DNA from 2 places in the Isoptericola sp. NPDC056578 genome. Region 2 is predicted to be linked to the other one. Evidence: riboswitches for the same ligand, from Rfam matches in the RefSeq annotation. Region 2 holds a riboswitch; the other holds the start of a gene.

Region 1 (4,349 bases), on a different contig from region 2:
ACGGTCAGGCAGCAGCCGTCGACGGCGATCGAGTCGCCGAGCCGGACGCCGTCGAGCACCCTCTCGGCCGCGACGGTGAGACGGGCGCCGTCCGCGTGCTCGCGCACGGCCACGACGGCGCCGAGCTCCTCCACGATTCCGGTGAACATGGCTCAGTGCTCCTTCCGCGGCCGCAGGGCCAGCCGCACGGTGGGGATGTCGGTGGGGTCGTCCGGGTCCCGGGGCAGGACGGCGACGTCGAGGAGGTCGAGGCGCGCGGCGTCCGCGATGGTCCCGATGCCGAGGTCGGCGACGGCGGAGGCGCCGACGCCGAGCAGCACGGGGGCGACGTAGGCGACGACGTCGTCGACGAGACCGGCGCGCCAGAAGGCGGCGGCGAGGGCGGGACCGCCCTCGAGCAGCACGTGCCGGTGCTCGCGGTACCAGAGCAGGTCCAGCACCTCGTGCGGGTCGTGGGTGCGCAGGTGCATCACCGCCTCCCCGGCGGCCGCGGCCCGCGCGAGCCGGGACGACGCGGGCAGGTCCCGCAGCCCGACGACGACCCGGTCCGGCTGCTGCCCCGTCAGCGGGACGTGCCGCACGGTGAGGTCGGGGTCGTCGGTGAGCGCGGTGCCGGTGCCGACGACGACGGCGTCGACCCCGGCCCGCAGCCGGTGCACGTCGCGCCGCGCGGCCCGCCCGGTGATCCAGCGCGAGGTTCCGTCGGCGGCCGCGGAACGTCCGTCGAGCGTGCTCGCGACCTTCCAGGTGACGACGGGACGGCCGAGCTCCAGCGCGCGCGTCCAGGTGGCGTTGAGGGCGCGGGCCTCGTCCGCCAGGACGCCGCCGACCACCTCCACGCCTGCGGCACGCAGGCGCGCGGCACCCCCCGACGCCGCCGGGTTGGGGTCGTGCTGGGCGTGCACGACCCGTGCGACCCCCGCCTCCAGGAGCGCGTCCACGCACGGCCCGGTGCGCCCGTGGTGGTTGCAGGGCTCGAGCGTGACGACGGCGGTGGCCCCGCGCGCGGCGCCCGGGCCGCGGGACTCGGTCGCGCGGCGCAGCGCCTCGACCTCGGCGTGGGGCGTGCCCGCGCCACGGTGGAGACCCTCCGCGATCGTCGCGCCGTCGGCGTCGAGGAGCACGCACCCGACGCGCGGGTTGGGTCCTCGGGCCGGCACCTGCCCGGCCAGCTCCAGCGCGCGCTGCATCGCGGCGCGCTCCGCCGTCGTGGCACTCATGCGTCCTGCCCCTGTCGTCCGGTCGCGGACCCCGGGGCAGGAAGGCGGGGTCGGGACGTGCTCGCACCTCCGGTCCCGGACGTCGTCACGACGGACGGCGCCGGCCACGAGGGCCGGGGACGGACCGGACGGGGAGCCGTCGCGTGCGCTTCCCATCCGGACTTTGACCGTCGGTCCAGGAGTTCCACCTGGTCAACCGGTCACAGGCTGTGACCGGGTCGCGGACTTTCACCGCCGGCTCGGAATTTCACCGACCCCAGAGCACGCGAGCTTTTCGCTCGTCACCGCCGACCGTGCCATGCTCCGCGACCACCTGGCAAGCCCGAGTGGCGGACGTCTCACGGGCCGGCCGTCGCTCCGTCGGTCCCGTGCGTCCGCGCGACGGCGCTCAGCGCGCCCGCGGCCGGACGGAGCGTCGCTCGTCGTCCCGCCCCAGGGCGACCCCGAGGGCGACGAGCACGACGAGGTCGACCGCCAGCCCCGCCACGGCCACCCACTGCACCGTGCGGAACGCGAGGAGCTGGGTGACCAGCAGGCTGACGAGGACGCCCCGGCGCACCCACACCGCGCCCGCGCGATGGTCGCGCGGGCCGACGACGAGCGCCCGCACGACGCACGCCACCGTCACGGCGACGGCCGCGAGGATGCCGACGCCGACCCAGGTCGGGACCGCGACGCCGCCGAGCAGCACCCGCAGCGCCACCACGACCGACCCCGCGCTGGTGCCGAGCACCGCCACCGTCACGACCGCGGCCGCCCAGCGGTGCTCCATCGCGTCGGCGAACCACGCCGACACCCGGACGACCAGCGCCCGCACGGGGTCCGGCACGGCGACCGCGTCCGCGGGCACGGCCTCGACGAGCGCGGCCACCTCGTCGGCGGCGGGCTCGCCGCGGCCCCGCTCCACGAGCGCCCGCGCCTCCTCGCGCTCCGCGTCGGTGAAGCCGCCCGCCACCCCGGCCACGGCACGGTCGGTCGCCACCGCGAGGTACTCGGCCGGGTGGTGCGACCGCCTCCCGTGCAGCGCCTCCACGAGCAGCACGAGCACGACGACGACCGCGTAGATGAGCGCCGCCGTCGGCTCGTAGAAGTAGTCGTTGTCCGAGGTGACGAACTTGCCGATCTCGTCGACGAACAGCCCGAAGCCGACGCCGCCCAGCACCGCGCCGAGCGACCGCGGCGCCGGCCCCACCCAGGAGAGCAGCACCACCACCGCGAGCGCCATGCCGAGACCGCCCCAGAGCACGTGCGCCACGTGCAGACCGCCGCCGCCCACCTGCGGGTAGCCGGAAGCAGCGAGGAGGAACCGGGTCACGAGCACCGTCGCCACCGCAACCACCAGGAACGTCACCAGGTGGCGCACCGCGGACGTGTCGCGCGCCACGCCCAGGCGCAGCAGGCGACCCCGGCGGGCCAGCGGGGCAGCGCTCATCGGCAGCTCATCGGCGCCGCTTCTCCCGCACGCGGACGCTGATCTCGATGGGCGACCCCTCGAACCCGAAGGTCTCGCGCAGGCGGCGCTCGATGAACCGGCGGTAGCCCGCCTCGAGGAACCCGGTCGCGAAGATGACGAACCGCGGCGGGCGGGTCGAGGCCTGCGTGCCGAACAGGATGCGCGGCTGCTTGCCGCCCCGCAGCGGGTGGGGGTGGGCGGCCACCAGCTCGCCGAGGAAGGCGTTGAGGCGGCCGGTGGGGATGCGGGTGTCCCACGACTCGAGCGACGTCTCGAGCGCGCGCGTCAGCTTGTCGGTGTGCCAGCCCGTGCGGGCGGAGACGTTGACGCGCGGCGCCCACTGCACCTGCACCAGGTCCCGCTCGATCTCGCGCTCGAGGTACGGGCGACGGTCGTCGTCCATGAGGTCCCACTTGTTGTACGCGATGACGAGCGCCCGGCCGGCGTCGACGGCCTGGGAGATGACGCGCGTGTCCTGCTCGGTCATCGGCTCCGAGGCGTCGACGAGCACGACGGCGACCTCGGCCTTCTCGATCGCCGCCTGCGTGCGCAGCGACGCGTAGAAGTCGGCGCCGCGCGTCTGGTGCACGCGGCGGCGGATGCCGGCCGTGTCGACGAACCAGTACGGCACGCCCTTGATCTCCACGAGCTCGTCGACCGGGTCGCGCGTGGTGCCCGCGGTCTCGTCGACGACGACGCGCTCGGCCCCGGCGATCTTGTTCAGCAGCGAGGACTTGCCGACGTTCGGGCGGCCCACGAGGGCCACCCGGCGCGGGCCGGCGGGCCGCAGCTCCCCGTGCTCGGAGACCTCGGGCAGCACCTTCATCGCGGCGTCCAGCAGGTCGCCGGTGCCGCGGCCGTGCAGCGCGGACACGGGGTGCGGCTCGCCCAGGCCGAGCGACCACAGGTAGGCGGCGTCCGCCTCGCCCGACGGCCCGTCCACCTTGTTGGCGGCCAGCACGACGGGCTTGCCCGAGCGGCGCAGCAGCTCCACGACGCGCTCGTCGGTCGACGTCGCGCCCACCGTGGAGTCGACGACGAAGATGACCGCGTCGGCCAGCTCGACGGCGACCTCTGCCTGCTCGGCGACCTTCGACTCGATGCCGGCGACGTCGACCTCCCAGCCGCCGGTGTCCACGAGGGTGAAGTCGCGGCCGGCCCACTCGCCGGGGTAGCTCACGCGGTCGCGCGTGACGCCCGGGGTATCCTCCACGACGGCCTCGCGGCGGCCGAGGATGCGGTTGACGAGGGTCGACTTGCCGACGTTGGGGCGCCCGACGACGGCGAGCACCGGCAGCGGCGCCTCGCCCGGGCCGAAGCCCTCCTCGTCCCACTCGGCGTCCAGCAGCGCGCGGTCGGCCTCGTCGAGCTCGAAGTCCTCCAGGCCGGCGCGCAGCGCGCGCTCGCGCGCCTCGTCGTCGCCGTCGGACTCGAGGACCTCCGCCACGGCGTCACGGCCCTCGGTGTCCGCACGGTCCGCGGGCGCCGCGGCGATGCCGGGCGCAGGCGGGGCGGTGGGCTCGTCGGTGGGCTCGGCAGCAGGCACGGAGCCGTCGGCGGGAGTGGTCATGCGCACCATTCTCCCAGGCCGAGCGACGTGTCACGAACGAGACCCGCGTCACCGCGTCCGGCGCGGCGCCGCGCAGCCGTCGCGGCGGCGCGTCAGGCGGTGACCT
Region 2 (4,349 bases):
CGACGGGCGGCGCGTCGTGGTCACGGTGCTGGAGCCCGGGGCCGGGCCGGACGACGTCGCACGCGCCGTCCGCGACGCGCTGGCCTGAGCCGCCCCGGGCACCTCTTGCCGGGACCGCCCCGCACCGCTACCTTCCAGACACCCGGCACCCGGGGCGACGAGACCCTGGGGGCACCGATGGCGGCACGAGCACCACGGCACGTCACCGCGGTGGCCTTCGCCCTCCTCGCCACCCTCCTGGCGACGGCCCTCGGCGGCTGCTCGGGAACCCCTCGGGTGAGCACCCCGGGGGGCGACGACGACGGGATCCTCGCCGAGATCGGCGTCTCCGACGTCGACGACGGCGAGGTCCACACGATCATGGTCGCGGAGGTCTGCCTGCGGGACAGCAGCGGCGGCACGGTGACCGCCGTCGTCCCGGACCCCGGCTCCGGCCTGGAGGTGCGGCGGTTCACGGTCGGGCAGCCGGCCGACCCGTCGAACGGCGTGGGTGGTGCGGAGGGCACGCTGGACGAGAACGGCCTCGGCGCGATCGCGCACGACGTCCTGGCCGTCTGCGACGAGGACCCTCCCGACCAGGTCCACGTCGAGGTGACCCGCACCTCCCCCGCGGCGTACTCGGCACAGCTCACCCTCGATTTCGTGGCGGACGGACAGCGGGGCGAGCTCACGAACCACGTCTCCCTCACCATGTGCGCCCCGGACGCCACGGAGCCCCGCTGCGCGTCCGACGGCTGACGGTCCGCGGCCACGGCCGCGGCGGGGAATGCCGCTGTGGCATCCTGAGTTGTGCAGGACGCCGCCGGGACCTCCGGTGGTGGAAAGACACGCACGTACGTGCTCCGGGGTCGGTGAAATTCCGAGCCGGCGGTGACAGCCCGCGACCCGGCCTCCACCCGCAGACGCGGGGAGAGGCCGGCTGACCTGGTGTGATTCCAGGGCCGACGGTCAAAGTCCGGATGGGAGGAAGCACGTGCGGCACGCGCCCGACAGGGTGGGTGCCGCCGGGCGTCGTGTCGTCGACGACGGCCCCACGGGGCCCGACGCGGCGAGCGCCGACCCTCACCCCCGGACGCCGCACCTCGGACCGGGAGAGTGAACGATGGACGTGATCGACACGTTCTTCAACGCCACGCTGACCATCGGTGACCAGCACATGTCGTGGCGCGAGATCGTCGGCAACGGCTTCGGCCTCGCCTCCGCCCTCGGCGGCATGCGGCGCAAGGTGTGGGCGTGGCCCGTCGGCATCGTCGGCAACCTCGTCCTGTTCACCGTTTTCATGGGCTCGTGGTTCGGTGACTCGAGCCGCGCGGACATGCTCGGCCAGGCCGGCCGGCAGGTGATGTTCCTCATCGTCTCGATCTACGGCTGGGTGCAGTGGCGCCGGACCGAGCGCGCCGCCCTGGACGTGCGCGCCGACGGCAGGATCCCCGCCGACGGAGGTGCCGCGGTGCACCCGCACTGGGCCTCCTGGCGGGAACGCGTCGGGATCGTCGTCGTCATGGTGGGCGGCACCCTGCTGCTCACCCCGTTGTTCCGCGCCCTCGGCTCGTACGAGCCCGTGTGGTCGGACGCGTGGATCTTCATGGGCTCCCTCATCGCCACGTACGGCATGGCCAAGGGCTGGGTCGAGTTCTGGCTGGTGTGGGTCGCGGTCGACGTCGTGGGCGTACCCCTGCTCTGGTCGGCCGGGTACTACGCCACGGCGCTGATGTACGTGTTCTACGGCGTCTTCACCCTGACCGGGTTCTTCGTCTGGTGGCGCGTGCACCGGCGCGAGCAGGCCGAGACGGGGACGACGACGCCCGCCGTCGCACCCTGACGGCACCGCCCGTCAGTCGTCGATGTCGAGCTCGGTGCCCGGCGCTGCGGCGCGGGCACCGAGACGCGCGTCGTCGAGGACGGTGGCCACCAGCTCGGCGGAGCCGCCAAGCGCCGCCTCGCGCGTGTACTCCGGGATGCCGACGAACCACGACCGGTCCTCGGGCCACACGACCGACGGCAGGGCGTCGTGCCGTCGCAGGGCGAGCGCCGACCCGAGCGGCCCGGTCCACAGGAAGCGGGAGCGGTGCGGGTAGTCGAGCGAGGCGGCGGCCGGACCCTCCACACGCATCGCGGCGAGCTCCGCCGCGGCCTCGGCCTGCGCCCGACGCAGCTCGTCCCGCCCGGCGCGCGCCTGTCGACCCCACTGCCACCAGCGCGGACGCTCGTCCGACACGTAGAGCGCCGCCATCCCCGGCGCCGTGGCGGGGTCGTCGCCGTGGTCGTAGAGGAAGCCCCAGCCCTCCCACAGACCGACGTGCACCGCCTGGCCCCCGGTCCCCGCGGCCCGAGCACCTCCAGCAGCGTGGCGAGGCGATCGTAGGCGCCCTCCGGCACGACGTCGCGCTCCTCCGGCTCGTCGTCGTCCAGGGGGAACGGCACGACGGCGTACGCGTCGTAGACCGGTGGGACGATCGCGTCGACGGTCGGGCCGAACTCGCCGAGGAGCGGCAGGATCCACTCCCCCGCGCTCGGGTCGTCGTCCCAGCGGGCGCGCGCGAGGGCCAGGTCGTCGGTCATCCCTGGACCCTACGCACCCGGGTGCGCCGTGAGCCCTGACCGCTCAGAGGGTGTCGTTCATGGCGTCGACGAACCCTTCGGGGTCCAGCTCGCCGGTGAACACCTGGTGGAGGTGGTCGAGCAGCGCCGCCGCCTGGTCGGACGGGACGGCCTGGTCCCAGGAGAGCTGGAAGTGCGGGGCCGAGTCGACCATCTCGTACACCGCTCGCAGGTACTCCGCGCTGTCGCCGTCCGTGAGCCGCTCGTCGATCCCCCGCACGGGAGGCACGGTGCGGACCGTGAGGAACGTGTCGACCGCCCGCTCGGAGTAGGTCTCCGCGTTGAGGAAGTCGATCGCCGCCTGCTGGTCGGCGGGCGACGCGGAGGCGGACACGGACCAGAAGTTCGCGGGGTTGCCGACGACGTTGTCCGGGTCGCCGACGCCGCCCTCCACGGTGGGGAACGCGCCGAAGCCGATGCCGCCCGCGGCGACGAGCTCGGGCATGGAGGTGACGAGGTCCGGATAGATCCACGCCCCCTGCAGCAGGAACGCCGCGCTCCCGGACACGAGCATCCCGACGTCGCCGCTCGAGTCCGCCGTGACCTCCGTGAAGTCGTCGCCGAACGCGCCCGCGTCGACGAGCGCGCGGATCTTGCGGAGCGCCTCGACGAGGGCGGGGTCGGACCAGGCGTCCGGCTCGCCCGCGACGACGCGCTGGAAGACCTCGGGCCCGCCGATCCGGTCGGTGAGGTACTGCAGGTACATCAGCTCGGGCCAGCGGCTCCCGCCCGCCAGCGCGACGGGCCGCACGCCCGCCTTCCGGAGCACGGGCACGGCGTCGAGCAGGTCGTCGAACGTCTCCGGCGGCTCGATCCCGGCCTGGGTCAGCACGTCCGCGTTGTGGTAGAGCAGCACCGGCTGGGTCTGGTTGGCGGGGACGGCGTAGGTGCGCCCGTCCACGGTGCCGTTCTTCGCGACGGAGGGCAGCGCCTTGTCGAGCGCGGGGTCCACCCGGCCGGTGAGGTCGAGGACGTCCCCGTCGGCCACGTAGCCCGCGAGGTCGCTCCCGGCCCAGCCGTAGACGAGCGTCGGCGCCGCGTCCGCATCGATGGCCGCGCGGATCTCGTCCTTGTAGACGTCGTTCTCGAGCCAGCCCACCTCGAACGGCCGGTCGGGGTGCTCGTCGTTCCAGCTCTCGAAGGACCGCTCCAGCACGATGTCGCTGCCGCCGGAGAGCGACCAGGCCGTGAGGCCCTGGACCGGCGGGCCGGAGGACGTGTCCGGCTCGGCCGCAGGCACCGTCGTCGAGCCGCACGCCGCCACCGCCGTCGACAGCGCCAGAACCCCCACCGTCAGGCAGACCTGCCTGAGCCGCATCGCAACCTCCACCTCGTCGTGGCATCGAAAACGATTTCCAGCGCCCGACTCTGACAGCGGCCCAGGAATGCGTCAAGCCCCCGTCTCTCCAGGTGAGAGACGGGGGCCTGCGGGACGACGACGCCGCGGGGTGTCAGGCGAAGGCCGAGACCCCCGTGATGTCGCGACCGACGATGAGCGCCTGCATCGACTCGGTGCCCTCGTAGGTGTGCAGGGCCTCGAGGTCGGCGAAGTGCCGCGCGACGCGGTTGCCGAGGAGGATGCCGTTGCCGCCGAGCATGTCGCGGGCGATCGACGCGACCTCGCGGGCCTGCCGCGTCGTCGTGTACTTCGCGAGCGACGCCTGCTCGCCCGTGAGCGTGCCGGCGTCGGCGAGGCGGGTGATCTGCGCGACGAGCAGCTGCATCTGCGTGACCAGGGACAGCATGCG

The links. Region 2 has a riboswitch for FMN ahead of pnuC (nicotinamide riboside transporter PnuC). Riboswitches for the same ligand answer to the same signal wherever they lie in the genome.
Region 1: it holds a riboswitch for FMN, as region 2 does, so the genes downstream of both, ribD (bifunctional diaminohydroxyphosphoribosylaminopyrimidine deaminase/5-amino-6-(5-phosphoribosylamino)uracil reductase RibD) here and pnuC (nicotinamide riboside transporter PnuC) in region 2, are expected to answer to the same signal.

What each region holds. Positions count from the first base shown of each region.
Region 1 covers NZ_JBHTVC010000004.1:33,392-37,740, reverse strand. The annotation lists gene ACFQ80_RS02680 (riboflavin synthase) at 1-149, opposite strand, end outside; gene ribD (bifunctional diaminohydroxyphosphoribosylaminopyrimidine deaminase/5-amino-6-(5-phosphoribosylamino)uracil reductase RibD) at 153-1,220, opposite strand; FMN riboswitch at 1,360-1,489, opposite strand; gene ACFQ80_RS02670 (hypothetical protein) at 1,609-2,652, opposite strand; gene der (ribosome biogenesis GTPase Der) at 2,660-4,243, opposite strand; gene cmk ((d)CMP kinase) at 4,336-4,349, opposite strand, start outside.
Region 2 covers NZ_JBHTVC010000052.1:2,652-7,000, reverse strand. The annotation lists gene ACFQ80_RS17415 (TetR family transcriptional regulator) at 1-88, shown strand, start outside; gene ACFQ80_RS17410 (hypothetical protein) at 178-738, shown strand; FMN riboswitch at 834-977, shown strand; gene pnuC (nicotinamide riboside transporter PnuC) at 1,103-1,822, shown strand; gene ACFQ80_RS17400 (hypothetical protein) at 1,835-2,305, opposite strand; gene ACFQ80_RS17395 (extracellular solute-binding protein) at 2,606-3,919, opposite strand; gene ACFQ80_RS17390 (acyl-CoA dehydrogenase family protein) at 4,053-4,349, opposite strand, start outside.